4 regions of the Streptomyces sp. NPDC007189 genome follow, and region 1 is predicted to be linked to each of the others. Evidence: riboswitches for the same ligand, from Rfam matches in the RefSeq annotation. Region 1 holds a riboswitch; each other region holds the start of a gene.

The links. A riboswitch is a leader RNA that binds a small molecule or an ion and turns the genes downstream of it on or off. The one in region 1 is predicted to bind cyclic di-AMP.
Positions count from the first base shown of each region.
Region 2: linked by a shared signal. The riboswitch ahead of AB0950_RS12535 (M23 family metallopeptidase) and the one ahead of AB0950_RS17820 (M23 family metallopeptidase) in region 1 are both predicted to bind cyclic di-AMP.
Region 3: linked by a shared signal. The riboswitch ahead of AB0950_RS34000 (transglycosylase SLT domain-containing protein) and the one ahead of AB0950_RS17820 (M23 family metallopeptidase) in region 1 are both predicted to bind cyclic di-AMP.
Region 4: linked by a shared signal. The riboswitch ahead of AB0950_RS02375 (NlpC/P60 family protein) and the one ahead of AB0950_RS17820 (M23 family metallopeptidase) in region 1 are both predicted to bind cyclic di-AMP.

Region 1 covers NZ_JBEYEY010000007.1:357,739-361,941, reverse strand. Annotated here, with positions in the region: gene AB0950_RS17830 (PrsW family intramembrane metalloprotease) at 1-571, shown strand, start outside; gene AB0950_RS17825 (aldo/keto reductase) at 615-1,559, opposite strand; gene AB0950_RS17820 (M23 family metallopeptidase) at 1,636-2,661, opposite strand; cyclic di-AMP (ydaO/yuaA leader) riboswitch at 2,669-2,837, opposite strand; tRNA gene AB0950_RS17815 (tRNA-Met) at 3,127-3,200, shown strand; gene AB0950_RS17810 (dihydrofolate reductase family protein) at 3,283-4,203, opposite strand, start outside.
Region 2 covers NZ_JBEYEY010000005.1:117,911-122,113, reverse strand. Annotated here, with positions in the region: gene AB0950_RS12545 (HPr family phosphocarrier protein) at 1-247, shown strand, start outside; gene AB0950_RS12540 (GntR family transcriptional regulator) at 398-1,084, opposite strand; gene AB0950_RS12535 (M23 family metallopeptidase) at 1,285-2,031, opposite strand; cyclic di-AMP (ydaO/yuaA leader) riboswitch at 2,044-2,204, opposite strand; gene AB0950_RS12530 (pitrilysin family protein) at 2,416-3,804, opposite strand; gene AB0950_RS12525 (pitrilysin family protein) at 3,801-4,203, opposite strand, start outside.
Region 3 covers NZ_JBEYEY010000021.1:145,884-150,086, reverse strand. Annotated here, with positions in the region: gene AB0950_RS34010 (sigma-E factor regulatory protein RseB domain-containing protein) at 1-507, opposite strand, end outside; gene AB0950_RS34005 (polyprenyl synthetase family protein) at 866-1,876, opposite strand; cyclic di-AMP (ydaO/yuaA leader) riboswitch at 2,457-2,668, shown strand; gene AB0950_RS34000 (transglycosylase SLT domain-containing protein) at 2,672-3,160, shown strand; gene AB0950_RS33995 (HAD family hydrolase) at 3,588-4,203, opposite strand, start outside.
Region 4 covers NZ_JBEYEY010000001.1:518,254-522,456, reverse strand. Annotated here, with positions in the region: gene AB0950_RS02385 (NlpC/P60 family protein) at 1-154, opposite strand, end outside; gene AB0950_RS02380 (hypothetical protein) at 584-937, shown strand; gene AB0950_RS02375 (NlpC/P60 family protein) at 1,215-2,381, opposite strand; cyclic di-AMP (ydaO/yuaA leader) riboswitch at 2,389-2,557, opposite strand; gene pcrA (DNA helicase PcrA) at 2,768-4,203, shown strand, end outside.

The DNA of each region.
Region 1 (4,203 bases):
CGGCGGTCTGCTGCTGGCGATGAGCATGCACGCCTTCTGGAACGGCTCCTCCACCTTCGGCGAGTTCGGGTTCTTCGCCGTGTACGGCGGATTCATGGTGCCCGTGTTCGGGCTGCTGACCTGGCTCGCGATCTTCACCCGGCAGCGGGAGCTGCGCACCGTGCGGGAGGAACTGCCGGCGTATGTGCTGGCCGGGTGGCTGGGACCGGCCGAGCCGTTCGCGCTCGGGTCGATGCGGGCGCGGCGCACGGCCCGGGACTACGCCCGGCACCACGGCGGCCGGCCGGCGGCGCGGGCCGTGGCCCAGTACGAGGCGTACGCCACCTCGCTCGCCTTCCTGCGACACCGGGGGCGCCGCGGGAAGGCCGGGGCCGACTTCGTCGTACGGGAGCGGGAGCTGCTGGACGAGCTGTGGAAGCGGCGGGATGTCGCGCGGCCGGCGCTGGAGTACGCGGCCCGCGTGGCACCGCAGCCACGGCCGGTGTACACGCCGCCGGCGCCCACGCCCTACTGGCCGGCGTACGGCTATCCGGCGGCGCCCTACTCCGCCTACAACCCGTATCGGACGTAACGAGCTCCGGTTACGGCGGAAAAAGATCAGCCGCGGCGGGAGATCAAGCCGACGCCTCCGTCAGCTGGGTCAGTTCCTTCTCCGTCAGCTTCAGGTCGACCACGCCGAGCAGGGCCGGGAGCTGTTCCACCGTGCGGGCCGAGGCGATCGGGGCGGTGATGGTGGGCTGGGCGGCGAGCCAGGCGAGGGCGACCGTGGCGACGGGGGCGTCGTGGGCGGCGGCGATCTCGTCCAGGGCCGCCAGGACCTTCTGGCCGCGCTCGGAGTCGGCGTACTCCTGGGCCCGGCCCGCGCGGGCGCTGTCGACCTTGGTGCCGGGGCGGTACTTGCCGGTCAGGAAGCCCGCGGCGAGGGAGAAGTACGGCACCGCGGCCAGGCCCTCCGCGGCGACCAGGTCCCGCAGCGGGCCCTCGTAGGTGTCGCGGGAGACCAGGTTGTAGTGGGGCTGGAGGGCGACGTAGCGGGCCAGGCCCTCGCGGTCGGAGAAGTCCAGCGAGGCCTTCAGGCGCTCGGGGCTGATGTTGGAGGCGGCGATGTGCCGGACCTTGCCCGCCCGGACCAGCTCGTCCAGCGCGCCGATGATCTCCTCGACGGGGATCTCGGGCTTGTCGAAGTGGGTGTAGTAGAGGTCGATGTAGTCGGTGTCCAGGCGGCGCAGGGAGGCGTCGGCGGCGGCCTTGATGTTGGCGGCGGACAGCCCCTGGTACTCGGGGTGCTGGCTGACCTTGGTGGCGACGACGACGCGGTCGCGGTTGCCGCGGGACTTGATCCACCTGCCGAGGACCGTCTCGGACTCGCCGCCCTTGTGGCCCTCGATCCAGGCCGAGTAGGAGTCGGCGGTGTCGACGAAGTTGCCGCCGGCCTCCGCGTAGGCGTCGAGGACGGCGAAGGAGGTCTCCTCGTCCGCGGTCCAGCCGAAGACGTTGCCGCCCAGGCAGAGCGGGAAGACCTCGAGGCCGGAGGAACCGAGTGTGCGCAGAGAAGTCATGCCACAAGTCAACGCCGGCGGTGGATGATCGCATTCCACCACCGGCGTGGGAATCCCGCGAAAAGAGCGGTGCGGCTCAGGGGTTGAGGCCCTTGCCGCGCAGCCACGGCGCCGGGTCGACGGCGGAGGCCTGCCCGTTCGGGTGGACCTCCAGGTGCAGGTGCGGGCCGGTGACGTTGCCGGTGGCGCCGACGCGGCCGATGACCTGGCCGGTGGAGACCTTCTGGCCGACGGAGACGTTGATCGAGGACTGGTGGCAGAACCACAGCTCGGTGCCGTCGTCCAGCGTGATGATGGTGCGGTAGCCGTAGGCGCCGGCCCAGCCGGCCTCGGTGACCGTGCCGCTGTGGACGGCCTTGATGAGGGTGCCGGTGGGGGCGGCGAAGTCGAGACCGGTGTGGTAGCCGGACGACCACATCGCGCCGGGCTGCCCGAAGGTGCCGGTGATCGTGTAGGACACGACCGGCAGCGTGTACTCCTTGGCCAGCTCGGCCAGCCGCTTGGCCTCGGCGGCCTTCTTGGCGTCGGCCTCCGCCTTCTCCTTGGCGGCGGTGGCCTTGGCGGCGGCCTCCTTCTCCGCCTTGGCGGCCGCGTCGGCGGTCTGCTTCTCGGCGGCGGCGAGCACGGCGGCGGTGGCCTTGCTGTCGGCCTGGCCCCGCTGCTGCTCGGCCTGGGCCATGATCCGGTTGCGCAGCGCCTCCCCCGCGTTGCCGCTGTCGGCGCTGTCGGTGGTGGTGCCGACCTTGCTGAGCCCGGTGGCGGTGGCCTCGGGCGCGGGGGAGGAACCGTCGAAGATGTGCTCGACGGAGTCCAGGTCCGGCAGGGAGATGGAGACCGGCGGCTTGCCGGTGTTGGCGCTGGCCATGCCGCCCGCGCCGACCGCGGCCATCACGCCGACGCCGAGGACGGTGGAGCTGCGCGCGAAGCCGCCGCGCTGCTTGGCGACCCGGTGCCGGCCGCGGACCGGGGAGACGGAGTCCTCGGTGGGGTTCCACTCCTCCCAGGGGCCCTCCTCGGCGCGGTAGGCGCCGTAGCCGAAGGTCTCCGGCTCGGCCTGCGGGGGCATGAAGGGGGCTTCTGGGGCGGGCGGGTTGGACGCCACTCGGGCGTGCTCCTTTCCTTCCTCCGCCTACCGGGTTAGCTGACGGGTTCGGAGCAGGAAGGTCTCCTACGCGCGTATACCGGACGTGGACTCTGCGAGTCCACGACGGCATCCGCGTGATTCACCCCAAGGTGGTGGTTCCCCGGTTCCCTCGCGGGATTCGGCGCGTGCGCACGGAGCCGCCTCTTGTGACGGCTGGGACGACCGCGCTGCGTTATCGAACGTTAATAGACCTGGCAGTCACTTTCCAAGCCGTTCGGCTTGATCATTAAGGTTTCCGGCCGCGGACTTACCGGCCAGGAGTGCGGCAAAAGGGGCGAGTTGACCGGCGTACAGCAGCGTCGGCGTTTTTGATGGTGTCTCAGATGTTATGCGGACGGCGGTCGCCCGGTCACGCTCGGTGAGGGGGCCGCCAGGGGCGTCGTCGAGCGGCCCTCCGACTGGTGTATGCTGGAGTCACAACGACGCGGGGTGGAGCAGCTCGGTAGCTCGCTGGGCTCATAACCCAGAGGTCGCAGGTTCAAATCCTGTCCCCGCTACTGAAGGCTCAGGGCCCGGAAACCAGCTGGTTTCCGGGCCCTGAGTGTTTTTCGGCCCCCGGTGTCTCCGGGCCCGCAGTGTTCACCCCAGCAGGTGGGCGTTCGGCGCCTTGGCGAGGTCCTCCAGTTCCGGCAGGACGACCACCTGCGCGCCCCCGCCGGCCAGGACCCCGGTCCCGTCGGCCCCCGGCACGAACGTGTCCGGCTCCTGCCACGCCGTGACCACCCGCCGTACCCCCGCGCGAAGGATCAGCTCGGCGCAGGGCGCGGGCCGTGAGGCGCGCCGGGCGCAGGGCTCCAGGCTGCTGTAGACGGTGGCGCCGGCCAGCCGCGGGTCGGCCGGATCCACCTTGGCCAGCGCGGCCTCCTCCGCGTGGACCACCGCGTCCCCGCCCTCCCGCGAATGGCCGCGGGCCAGCTCCGTGCCGTCGGCGGCGACCACCACCGCGCCGACGCTGAACGCCGTCTTCGACGGCGGGCACAGCGCGGCCAGCTCGCAGGCGGTGCGCAGCCAGTGCCGGTCGGCGGCGGCGGGCAGCGGCCCGCTGCCGGGGGCCGTGGGCTCGTAGCGCATGAGGACCACGTCCTCGATACGGCGGGTCTCGGTGAGCCGCAGCCGGCCGGCCTGGTAGCCGCCGGGCCCGAACAGGCGGGGCGCGGCCGGGTCGCCGACGAACAGCGGCGCGAGGACCAGCTGCAGCTCGTCGGCGAGTCCCTGCCGCAGCAGCTGGGTGTGGACCGTGCCGCCGCCCTCGACCATCAGCCGCCGCACCCCGCGCACGTCGTGCAGGTGGGACAGCAGGGCCCGCCAGTCGAGGGCGGGGCCGAGCGGGACGACGTCGGCGACGTCGCCGACCCGGCCGACGGCCCGCTGCGCCCCCTCGTCGGTGGTGTAGACGAGCTTGTCGCCGCCGGTGTGCCAGAACCGCGCGCCGGGATCGAGGTCGCCGGTGGCGGTGACGGTCGCCTTCAGCGGGTACTCCGGCCGGCCCGCCCGGACCCG
Region 2 (4,203 bases), on a different contig from region 1:
GGGCCTCCACGCCCGCCCCGCCTCCATCTTCGTCCGAGCCGCCGCGGCCGCAGGCGTCCCGGTGACGATCGCCAAGGCTGACGGCACCCCCGTCAACGCGGCCTCCATGCTGGGTGTCCTGGGCCTGGGCGCCCAGGGCGGCGAGGAGATCATCCTGGCCTCCGACGCCGAGGGCGCGGACGCCGCCCTGGACCGCCTGGCCAAGCTGGTCTCCGAGGGCCTCGAGGAACTGCCCGAGACGGTCTGAACACCAGCGCGCCGATAACCGGAAGCCGCGTCGCCCTTTCCAGGGGCGGCGCGGCTCCGCCCTTTTCCGGGCTCATTGCGCTCACACTTGAATTCGGGCAGCGGAAATACACCGCCACCGAATTCCTCTTCTTTGTATACGGCGTCCGTGTTAATGCCGCAGACCCGAGATGTTTACGGCGTGTTGCGAAGTCCTCACACGCTCGGCGGCCCTGGGAATGCGCAGCCGGTGCGCGGCCGTCGTGCGCTCGGTGTGCAGCGCCGTGAGCGCCCGCGCGCGTTCGCCGTCGCCGCGCGCCACCGCGTCGACGATGGCGCCGTGCTCCGCCCAGGCGTCCACCGGGCTGGCCGGCGCCTCCACGGCGTACATCCAGGCGATCTTGTGCCGCAGCTGGGTGAGCATCGCGGTCAGCGAGGGGCTGCCGCAGGCCTGGGCGAGCGTCTCGTGGAACCAGCCGCCCAGCGAGCGCAGATCCTCGCTGGTGCCCCTCCTGGCCCGCTCCTGGCCCAGTCTGACCAGGCCGCGCAGCACCTTCAGATGGGCCTCGGTGCGCCGCTGGGCGGCCCGCCCGGCGCCGAGCGGCTCCAGGAGCGTCCGCATCTCCAGCAGGTCGGCGGCCTCCTGCTCGGTCGGCTCGGCCACGCACGCGCCCGCGTGCCGGCGCGTCACCACGAACCCCTCGGCCTCCAGGGTGCGCAGGGCCTCCCGGACGGGGACGCGCGAGACGCCGTAGCGGCGGGCCAGGACTTCCTCGGTGAGGCGGCCGCCGCGCTCGTGGACGCCGGCGATGATGTCGTCCCGGATCGCCGTGCACACCGAATGCGCCGGAATACGCATGACCGACCTCCGCCTTAATCCCCGTGAAACGCCGACGATGGACGCCTGTTCCGTGACTCTATTCCAAGGAGCCGGAATTTCCGACGGCAGGCCGGAAGCAATGGATATTTTTTGGTCAGCGCCACCGGGCGGAGCCGGTGGGAAAACGGCGAAAGCCCCGGCTCGGTGAGCCGGGGCCTCGTCCGTCGCGCGTCGCGGTGTCAGACGTTCACGCCGTGCTTGCGGAGGTAGGCGACGGGGTCGACGTCGGAGCCGTAGTCCGGGGTCGTACGGGCCTCGAAGTGCAGGTGCGGGCCGGTGGTGTTGCCGGTCGCGCCGGACAGGCCGATCTGCTGGCCGGGGACCACGCGCTGACCCACGGAGACGCCGATGGACGACAGGTGGCCGTACTGGGTGTACATGCCGTCGGCCATCCTGATCACGATCTGGTTGCCGTACGCGCCGCCCCAGCCGGTGGAGACGACGGTGCCGGCGCCGACCGCGTGGACGGGCGTGCCGCTTGCCGCGTGGAAGTCGATGCCGGTGTGCGAGCCGGACGACCACAGGGAGCTGCTGGCCTTGTAGCCGGTGGAGACGTAGGAGTCCGCGATCGGGGCGACGAAGGTGTTCAGCAGGCGCTTGCGCTCGGCCTCGCGCGCCGCGCGCTCCCGGGCCTCGCGCTCCTGCTTGGCCTTCCTGGCCGCGGCCTCCTCGGCCGCCTTCTGCTCGGCGGCCCGCTTCTGCGCGGCGGCCTGCGCGTCGATGTGCTCGGCCACGTCGTCGCTGACGGCGAGGACCGGGGTGAGGCCGGTCTGCTCCACGGTGTTCTCGGCGGCGAGCGCCGGGGAGGCGGCGAGGGCGCCGATGACACCGGTGGTGGTGAGGGCAGCGATGCCGGCCGCCTGAGCGGTGGTGCGCTTGACCCGGCCGGGCTTGCGGTGCTTCCCGGAGGCGCACATGAACGCCATGGAGTGGCTGGTCCTTTCCTTCCCTCTCGCCTACCGGGTTAGCTGACGGGTTCGGAGCAGGAAGGTCTCCTACGGGCTCCCTCGCGGCTCGCGCGGGCGCCCGATTCACCCCAGGGACGTGGGTCCCCGGCTCCCCTGGCTCGCGCCGTACGGGGACTCGGCGATGGCTGTCCGGTGCCGCGGGTGCGGCGCACTGCCGGCGGACAGCCCGGACGACGCTACGAAAACCCGCTTTCGAATCCCAAACGGATCCGGGTCTTTGTAGCGCATCCCACAGGGCAGACAGGCAACCTCCGCCCCAAATCGGGCATCTGAGGAAGCGAGTGGAACAGCGTGGGGCTCCGACGGTCCACAGGCCGTCGGAGCCCCACGCGCGCGTGGCCGCTACTCGGCCGCCACGACGCTCACTTCGCCGATGCCGAGCGCCTCCACCGGCGCCTTGATCTGCGACGCGTCACCGACCAGAACGGTCACCAGGCGGTCCACCGGGAAGGCGTTCACGACGGCGGCCGTGGCCTCCACCGTGCCCGTCGCCGCGAGCCGCTGATACAGCGTCGCCTGGAAGTCGTCGGGCAGGTGCTGCTCGACCTGGTCGGCCAGCGTGCTCGCGACGGCCGCCGCGGTCTCGTACTTCAGCGGCGCCACCCCGACCAGGTTCTGCACCGCCACGTCCCGCTCGGCGTCCGTCAGACCCTGCGCCGCGAGGGTGCGCAGCACCTTCCACAGGTCGTCCAGCGCCGGGCCGGTGTTGGGGGTGTCCACGGAGCCGCTGATGGCGAGCATCGACGCGCCCGTGCCGTCCGGCGCGGACCGGAGGACCTGGCCGAAGGCGCGCACCCCGTAGGTGTAGCCCTTCTCCTCGCGCAGGACGCGGTCCAGGCGGGAGGTGAGGGTCCCGCCGAGGCAGTACGTGCCGAGCACCTGGGCGGGCCACACCCGGTCGTGCCGGTCGGGCCCGATCCGGCCGATGAGCAGCTGCGTCTGGACGGCGCCGGGCCGGTCCACGATGACCACGCGCCCGGTGTCGTCGGCGGTCACCGGCGGCACGGGCCGCGGCTCGCCCGGAGTGCCGGTCCAGGCGCCGAGGGTGTCGGCGAGCAGCGCGTCCAGGTCGACGCCGGTGAGGTCGCCGACCACGACCGCGGTGGCCGTGCCGGGGCGTACATGCCGGTCGTAGAAGGCGCGTACGGCGCCGGCGTCGATCTTCTCGACGGTCTCCTCGGTGCCCTGGCGGGGGCGCGACATGCGCGAGGCCGCCGGGAACAGCTCCTTGGACAGCTCCTTGGCGGCCCGGCGGGAGGGGTTGGCCAGCTCGTGCGGGATCTCGTCCAGGCGGTTGCGGACCAGCCGCTCGACCTCGCTCTCGGCGAAGGCGGGCGCGCGCAGGGCGTCGGCGAGCAGGCCGAGGCCCTTGGGCAGGCGGGAGGCCGGGACCTCCAGGCTGAGCCGGACGCCGGGGTGGTCGGCGTGCGCGTCCAGGGTGGCGCCCGCGCGCTCCAGCTCGGCGGCGAACTCCTCGGCGGAGTGCTTGTCGGTGCCCTCGGAGAAGGCCCGCGCCATGATCGTGGCGACGCCGTCCAGGCCGGCCGGCTCGGCGTCCAGGGGCGCGTCCAGCAGCACCTCGACGGCGACGACCTGCTGGCCGGGTCGGTGGCAGCGCAGCACCGTCAGGCCGTTGTCCAGAGCCGAGCGCTCGGGGGCCGGGAACGCCCACGGCCTGGCCTCGCCGGGCTGCGGCTGGGGGTGGAACTCCATGGTGGCGAGCTCGGTCACTTGGCCGTCTCCTCGTTCTCGTTACCGGCCTCTACGGTCGCTTCCTGCTCCGGGTCCTCGGGGACGCCGGCGTCCGGGACCTCCTCCGGGGCCTTCGGCTCGTACACCAGGACGGCGCGGTTGTCCGGGCGCAGGCGGGCCTTGGCGATCTCCTGGACCTCCTGGGGGGTCACCTCCAGGACGCGCTTGACGGCGGTGAGGGCGAGCTGCGGGTCGCCGAACAGGACGGCGAAGCGGCACAGTTCGTCGGCGCGGCCGGCGACCGTGCCGAGCCGGTCCAGCCACTCGCGCTCCAACTGGGCCTGGGCGCGCTCCATTTCCTCGGGCGTGGGGCCCTCCTCGGCGAACCGGGCCAGCTCCTCGTCGATGGCGGCCTCGATGACCGGCACCTCGACGTCA
Region 3 (4,203 bases), on a different contig from region 1:
CTTGCTGTCGTAGCCCCACACGTTCCTGCCGTTGTGGATGAGGCTGTACTCCGAGCCGCTCTCCAGCAGCGACAGCTTCTGCTTCTCCGGGCCGTCGGCGGCGACGCGCAGGGTGTGCGTGCCGGAGACCAGCTCGGTGAGCTTGGACTGCGGGTCGGCGGAGGAGCCGTCCCCGGAGCCCTTTGCGGCGCCGGAGGCCAGGCTGTTCTCCAGGCCACCGAGGTCGGGCAGGCCGAGGTCGGTGTCGATCCGCACGGTCCCGGACATCTGCTGCACGTCCGATTTGGCGATCTTCTCGATGAGCTGCTGTGCGGTGATCTTGGGCAGGTCGGGGTCACCGGAGGCGGCGAGCGCCGGGACCAGACCGATCGTGGCCGCAGCCACGCCCACCACCGCGACCGGGACCGCGTAGCGGGCGGCCTTGCGGCGGCCGGCGTGCGCTTCCTCGTCCCGCGTGGCGTCCACTCGTGCGGCGTCCACTGCGTCGTCGGATTCGTACGGTGCCATGTCTGCCTTACCTCCGTCGTCGGCGGCGGCTGTTCTCACGCTGGTCCACCCGAGCCGCCATTCTCACCCGAATCGGTGAGGAGTGGTGATTTCCGTGGTTTCCATCTCACCAAATCGGCCTTGAGGAAGCGTCAGACCTCGGAGCCAACTCCGCGTACTCCTGCGGTATGACGCGCAGGGCACCCGGCTCCGCCGACCCGTAGGGGTCTCATCAGAACGGAGGGGGCCGTACGGGGCGGGGAGGGTCGCGCGGGCACGAGCGCGATGGCGTACGGGCACGCGCGCGTGGCCGTACGAGTGGTGGGCCGTCGGAGGCCGCCGTGGCGCGGCCGCCGGAGACGTGTGGGGCAGGGCCGGGTCAGCCGGCGCGGTGGACGACCGCGTCGCACAGCTCCAGCAGCGCCGCCTTGGCGTCGCACTCCCGCAGCGGGGCGAGCGCGGCGCGGGCCTCCTCCGCGTACCGGACGGTGTCCCGGCGGGCCTGCTCCAGCGCGGGGTGGGCGCGCAGCGCGGCCAGCGCCTCGGCGTGCCGGGCGTCGTCGCTGAGGTCGGAGTCCAGCAGCTCGCACAGGGCGACGTCTTCGGGCAGCCGCAGGCGGGCGGTGCGCTCGCGCAGCCGGAGCACGGGCAGCGTGGGGATGCCCTCGCGCAGGTCGGTGCCCGGGGTCTTGCCGGACTCGTGGGAGTCGGAGGCGATGTCCAGGACGTCGTCGGCGAGCTGGAAGGCGACCCCGAGCCGCTCGCCGTACTGGGTGAGCACGTCGACGACCGTCTCGTCGGCACCCGACATCATCGCCCCGAACCGGCAGGACACGGCCACCAGCGAGCCCGTCTTGCCGGCGAGCACGTCCAGGTAGTGCTCGACCGGGTCGCGGCCGTCCGAGGGGCCGGCGGTCTCCAGGATCTGGCCGGTGACCAGCCGTTCGAACGCGAGGGCCTGCACCCGGACCGCCTCGGGGCCGAGGTCGGCGAGGATCTGGGAGGCGCGGGCGAAGAGGAAGTCACCGGTGAGGACCGCGACGGAGTTGCCCCAGCGGGTGTTGGCGCTGTCCACACCGCGCCGCACGGCCGCCTCGTCCATGACGTCGTCGTGGTACAGCGTGGCCAGGTGGGTCAGCTCCACGACCACGGCCGACGGCACGACGCCCGGCGCGTAGGGGTCGCCGAACTGGGCCGCGAGCATCACGAGCAGCGGCCGGAACCGCTTCCCGCCGGCCCGTACGAGATGCTGCGCTGCCTCCGTGATGAACGGGACCTCGCTCTTGGTGGCCTCGAGCAAGCCTTCCTCGACAGCCGTCAATCCGGCCTGGACATCGGCTTCCAGAGCCTGGTCCCGCACGCTCAGCCCGAACGGCCCGACGACGGTCACGAGGGGTCTCCTGTCTGCTGGTGTCTGCTGGCGATTACACGGTTTGTCGATAGGTCGCTGCCATCACTCAAGTCAGCGTATCCGGTCCCTGTTCGATCACCGATAGCGCCCACCGGTCCAGCCCGGGTGCTATCAGATCATGACCGGTATGTTTTCGATCAAGTGGTAAAAACGGACATTCATCGACTTAACAGGAACCCACCCGCTTTGTCGCGAACGACAGGCGGGCGGAGTAACCCCGCACACCCTCCCCGCGCCACCGCGATCACCTACGACACCGACAGACACCGCGATCAGCACGACAACGACGGGCACCATGCCACGGGTTCCACCACTCAGCCGATCCGCGCAAATACCCCATATCGGATTTGGCATACTTTGTTATTTCGTGAGTTGGGTCACGCGCGGTCTCGCACGCGGGAACCCGCCACGCCTCTCTCCCTCCTTGCCCGACCGGCGAGTTGAGGCTTGGCAACCGCAAAGGATCAAGTACCACATATGGCATCGGCCAAGGTCAAATGGGGCGTTGTGTGACGCAGACACTTGTTCCCGGCGTGTGCTCTCGCATACCTTCCCGGCCGTCGGGCGGACGCCGAATCCTGCCGCCGCCCGCTCACCCATCCACGGACCATTCGTACGGCAGGAGCGGGGGACCCAGGTAAGTCGCCGGACCGGTCGGCACCGCACCGCACCGGTACGGCTAGGGGTGAAGCCGTGTCTCTTCCGGGCACGGCCGGGCACCTCCCCGCCCGAACCCGACAGCTCACCTCGCAGGCGTAGGAGAGGAACGTCCCCATGCCTGCAGCCGCTCGGCACCGCCGACCCCGCAACAGCCGCCTCGCCCGCGTCCTCGCCGCCACCTGCGCCGGCGCCGCCGTACTCGCCCTGCCGCTCATCGGCGCCACCAGCGCCTCCGCGGCCACCACGAGCAGCACCACGACCCCCACCACCCCCGCGGGGCACCCGGGCAACGTGGACGGCTGGATCCGCCAGTCGCTCGCGATCATGTCCCAGAAGGGCATCCCCGGCACCTACAACGGCATTTACCGCAACATCATGCGGGAGTCCTCCGGCAACCCGAACGCCGTCAACCTGTGGGACTCCAACGCCGCCGCCGGCATCCCGTCCAAGGGACTGCTCCAGGTGATCGACCCCACGTTCAACGCGTACCACGTGGCCGGCACCTCCTTCAGCCCGTACGACCCGGTCGCCAACATCACCGCGGCCTGCAACTACGCCGCCGCGCGCTACGGGTCGATCGACAACGTCCACAGCGCCTACTGACGCCCCCCAGACAGTCCACAGCCCACTCCCTGAGGCTCCCTGTGGCCACAGACCGCTCCCTGAGGGCCCCCTGTGGCCACAGCCCACTCCGTGAGAGCCCCCTGCGGCCACGGACCACTCCCTTAGGACCCCCTGCGATCCACGGACCGCTCCTGAAGGACCCCTGCGGCGCATAAAACCGCTCCCTGAGGGCCGCCGCGCCCCCACGGGACGCCCCCTGAACGGTCCCGCGACCCGGCCGCTGCCGACGCCGCGGGCCGCCCCGACCCCGGCCGCCCGGCACGTTCCCCGCACCTGACGAGCGGGGGCGTACCGGGCGGCCGGTCGGCATCCGGCGCACACGCGCGCGTGCCGCACCCGGCCGGTGCCGGCCTCCTCCAGGCGGCCGCGCACCGATGTGCCGGTCAGTCGGTCCGGTGCGCGAGGGTCAGTGGACCGGAAACAGTCGTTCGAGGGCGACGGCGACGCCGTCGTCCTCGTTCGACAGGGTGATCTCGTCGGCCACCGCCCTGAGTTCGGGATGCGCGTTGGCCATGGCGATCCCGCGCCCCGCCCAGTCGAACATCGGGATGTCGTTGGGCATGTCGCCGAACGCCAGCGCCTCCCGCGCCGCGATCCCGAGCCGCTCGGCGGCCAGCGCGAGACCGGTCGCCTTGGTCACCCCGGACGGCTGCAGTTCCACGGTCCCCGGCCCGGACATGGTGACCGTGGCCAGCGAGCCCACCACCGCGCGCGCCACGGCCGCCAACTCGTCGTCCGACAGGGCGGCGTGGCGCAGCAGTACCTTGCTGATCGGCGCGCACCACAGGTCGTCGCGCCGGCCGACCCGCACCGCCGGCAGGGTCGGGTGCGGCATCCGGTACCCGGGCTCGATGAGCGTGAGACCCTCCACGCCGTCCTGGTCGACGGCGGCGTAGACCTGCCCCACCTCGGCCTCGATCTTGCCGAGCGCCGTCTCGGCCAGCTCCCGGTCCAGCCGGACCGACCACAGCAGCCGGCCGGTCCCGGCGTCGTAGACCTGTGCGCCCTGTCCGCACACCGCG
Region 4 (4,203 bases), on a different contig from region 1:
TGGCCTTCACCTGTGCCGGCGTCAGCTGCGGCTCGGCGTGTCCGGTGCCGTCGAACCCCGTCGCGGTGGCCGCGCCGGCCAGGGCGAGGGTGGCGGCCGTCCGGGCCGTATGGCCGCCGATCGAGCGTTGCCGGGGCTTGCGGTGCGCTGCCACCTGGACCGTCACGTCCTTCCATACGACTCGCAGGACCGAGGGGACCGTGTGTCCGGCGGCGGCCCGCACAGGGGGAGTGGGCCACCGCCGGACCCTTCTCGGCGGTGGTGGCCGACGGCCGCCCCTGGCCCGGGCGGCGGTGGGGAGTCGGTCACCTGGAGCAGGACGCTAGGCCTGTCTGTGACGAGCTGGTAACGCGGTGTACGGAACTGGTCCCGACGGATCGGGGAGCGACCGTATGTGACCGCATCGCCGTGCCGCGCCGGTCGCCTTCACGGAGCGTGGTGACCGAAGCGCGGAAAGCGGGACTGGCGGGAGGCGTGGGGTGCTATGGAGCGCATATATGCAAGATCGCCCATGCGGCGTACGGTCACTCGGGCCGGGGGCCGGTGACAGGACGCTGCGGGGCCCCTGGCTAGGCTCCGGCCCATGGACGCACTCATCCATCTCTTCGTCGGCCTGCACATCATCGGCATCGCCGCGCTGCTCGGCGGTTTCCTCACTCAGATGAAGGCGATGGGCCAGGGCACGGCCCGGTTTGTGCCCGGGATGCTGCACGGGGCGCTGACCATGCTGGTCACCGGCGTGGCGCTGGTCGGTCTCAACCAGGCCGACGACCACCACGTCAACACCATCAAGATCGGCGTCAAGCTGGCGTTGCTGATCGTGATCCTGGGACTGGTCTATGTGAAGCGCGACGAGGAGAAGCTCGACAAGGGGACCTTCGGGCTGGTCGGCACGCTGACCATGGCGAACATCTTCATCGCCGTCCTGTGGACCTGACGCTCACCCCGTCGCGGCAACCGCCCTGGCCAGGTCCCGCCACGCACCGCGTGTGCGTGAACACACCCGCCACGCACGCGTGGACGTCAAAACACCGGCCATCCCCGCGTGGGGATCGCGGCGAAAGCACCCACGCGCGCGCAGGGATCGGTCATGCCCGTCCGCGCGGGTGGGGATCAGGCCATGACCGCACGCGCGCACAGGGTGCGGAAAATGTCCCGTACGCGCGCGTGAGGTTCGGGAAGCGCCCGTACCCGCGCGCGGGGCGTGAACCCGGTCAGCCGGGGCGGACCACGCTGTGGATGATCGACTCGCCGCCGTAGTAGACGGACTCCTCGCGGACGTACGCGCCCGGCTTCGGGGCGTGGATCATCATGCCGTTGCCCATGTAGACGCCGACGTGGCTGATGTCGTCGTAGAAGAAGATCAGGTCGCCCGGCCGCGCGTCGGCCAGCGAGACCGTGGTGCCCGCGTCGACCTGGTCGTACGTGGTGCGCGGAAGCGTGACGCCGGCGGCCTTCCAGGCGGCCTGGGTGAGGCCCGAGCAGTCGTAGGAGTCCGGGCCGGTGGCGCCCCACACATAGGGCTTGCCGATCTGCGCACGGGCGAAGGCGAGCGCCTTCTCGGCCTTCGTGTCGTACGAGCTGGACACCGTGGACCCGGCCGAGCCGGAAGCGGACCCCGTGGACGCGGAAGCGGACCCCGTGGACGAGGACGCGGCGGCCTGCTGCCGTGCCGCCTGCTGCTTCGCCAGCTCCGCCGCCCTGTGCGCCGCCTCCTGCTGCTTCTGCCGTTCGATGGCGGCCAGCCGAGCCTTCTCCTGGGCGGTCAGCGTGGACAGCAGCTCGCGCGCGAAGGCCAGTTTTCGCTGCACGGTGGCCTTGGCGGTCCGCAGATCGTGCTGCGATGCGTCCAGCGTTCGCAGGCTCTCGGAGGCTTGGCGCCGGTCCTTCATGGTCGCGGCCTGCTCGCCGACGTAGGCGTCGACCGCGCGCTTCTCCCGGGAGGTCAGCCGGTTCATCAGCTGGCTCTGGTCGAAGTACTCCTGCGGGTCGTTCGCGAGCAGGAAGGTGGCGGTGCCGGGAGCGGCCGTGCCGGTGCGGTACTGGGCCGCGGCGAAGGAACCCAGCTCCTCGCGCGCCTTGTTGAGGCGCTCGGTGCGCCGGGCGAGCTCGTCGCGCAGGGCGTCGACACGTCCCCGCTGTCTGCCGGTGCGCTCCTTGGCCGCGTTGTACTTCTCGGTCGCCGACTCCGCCTGGCGGTAGAGGTCGTCGACCTTCTTCTCGACCTCCTCCAGGCTGGGCTTGGCGTGATCGGTTCTCGGAGCGGCCTCGGCGGTCTGCGAGAACACGGCCATGGAGGTGAGGGCTGCGGTGGCGAGGGCGGGGCTGCGGAGGCCCGCGCCAGAGGTCCCGCCGGGGCGCGGCTTGCGGTGCGACGCCAAGGGAGGCGACTCCTTCCAATGGGCCGCCTACCGGGTTAGCTGTCGGGTTCGGGCGGTGGTTCGGAAGGGTTGCCCTACGGCGTCGTCCCCTCGGGAGTCGGCCGATTCACCCCGGGATCGGTTGGGTCCCCGGCTCCGCGCGCCGAGGGGCGCGCCGGACTCGGCGGAGGCCGCGCACGCGGCCTGACGGCAACCTAGCCAACTCGTGTGACTAGTGTGAAGGTTGGTGCGTGATATGTCCGATACATTTTTGTGATCCGACGCCTGGATCACCGCCCCGTCAGCGGGTGATTCCGCAGCGTGAGGGTCATGCCGTGCCGCCTGTGACGGTCGTCTTTCCGGGACGGCGACCGGTTGTCGGTGGCGCGCCCTAGACTCGTAGAGCGATGAGCAGCCTCTTTGACGACAGCTTCCTGGCGGACCTCCAGGCCCCTCGCGGGCACGAGGAGGAGCCCCCGCCGCCGCCCGAGGACGATCACGCTCCGGAGCCGCTTCCGGACGATCTGTTCGGCGGGAAGTTCGACGCGCCGCCGGACCGGGACACCCACTACCGCGACGGCGCCCCACGCCCCGCCCTCGACTCGGCGGCCCTGCTGCAGGGGCTGAACGACAACCAGCGCGCCGCCGTCGTGCACGCCGGCTCCCCGCTGCTCATCGTCGCCGGCGCCGGCTCCGGCAAGACCCGCGTCCTGACCCACCGCATCGCCTACCTGCTCGCCGAGCGGCACGTGCATCCGGGTCAGATCCTCGCGATCACCTTCACCAACAAGGCCGCGGGCGAGATGAAGGAGCGCGTCGAGCAGCTCGTCGGCCCGCGCGCGAACGCGATGTGGGTGATGACCTTCCACAGCGCGTGCGTGCGCATCCTGCGCCGCGAGAGCAAGAAGCTCGGCTTCACCTCCAGCTTCTCCATCTACGACGCCGCCGACAGCAAGCGCCTGATGGCCCTGGTCTGCCGCGACCTGGACCTCGACCCCAAGCGCTTCCCGCCGAAGTCGTTCAGCGCGAAGATCAGCAACCTGAAGAACGAGCTGATCGACGAGGAGGACTTCGCCGCCCAGGCCACCGACGGCTTCGAGAAGACCCTCGCCCAGGCCTACGCGCTCTACCAGTCGCGGCTGCGCGAGGCCAACGCGCTCGACTTCGACGACCTGATCATGACGACGGTCAACCTGCTGCGCGCCTTTCCGGACGTCGCCGAGCACTACCGCCGCCGCTTCCGGCACGTCCTGGTCGACGAGTACCAGGACACCAACCACGCCCAGTACGCGCTCGTCCGCGAGCTGGTGGGTACGGGCGAACACGACGAGGACACCCCGCCCGGCGAGCATGACCTCCCGCCCGCCGAGCTGTGCGTCGTCGGTGACGCGGACCAGTCGATCTACGCCTTCCGCGGCGCGACGATCCGCAACATCCTCCAGTTCGAGGAGGACTACCCGAACGCGACGACGATCCTGCTGGAGCAGAACTACCGCTCCACGCAGACCATCCTGTCCGCCGCCAACGCGGTCATCGAGCGCAACGAGTCCCGCCGCCCGAAGAACCTGTGGACCAACGCCGGCCAGGGCGCCCGCATCACCGGCTACGTCGCCGACAACGAGCACGACGAGGCGCAGTTCGTCGCCGACGAGATAGACCGCCTGGTCGACGCGGGCGAGGCCAAGTCGGGCGACGTGGCCGTGTTCTACCGGACCAACGCCCAGTCCCGTGTCTTCGAAGAGGTCTTCATCCGCGTCGGCCTGCCCTACAAGGTCGTCGGCGGCGTCCGCTTCTACGAGCGCAAGGAGGTCCGCGACGTCCTCGCCTACCTGCGCGTCCTCGC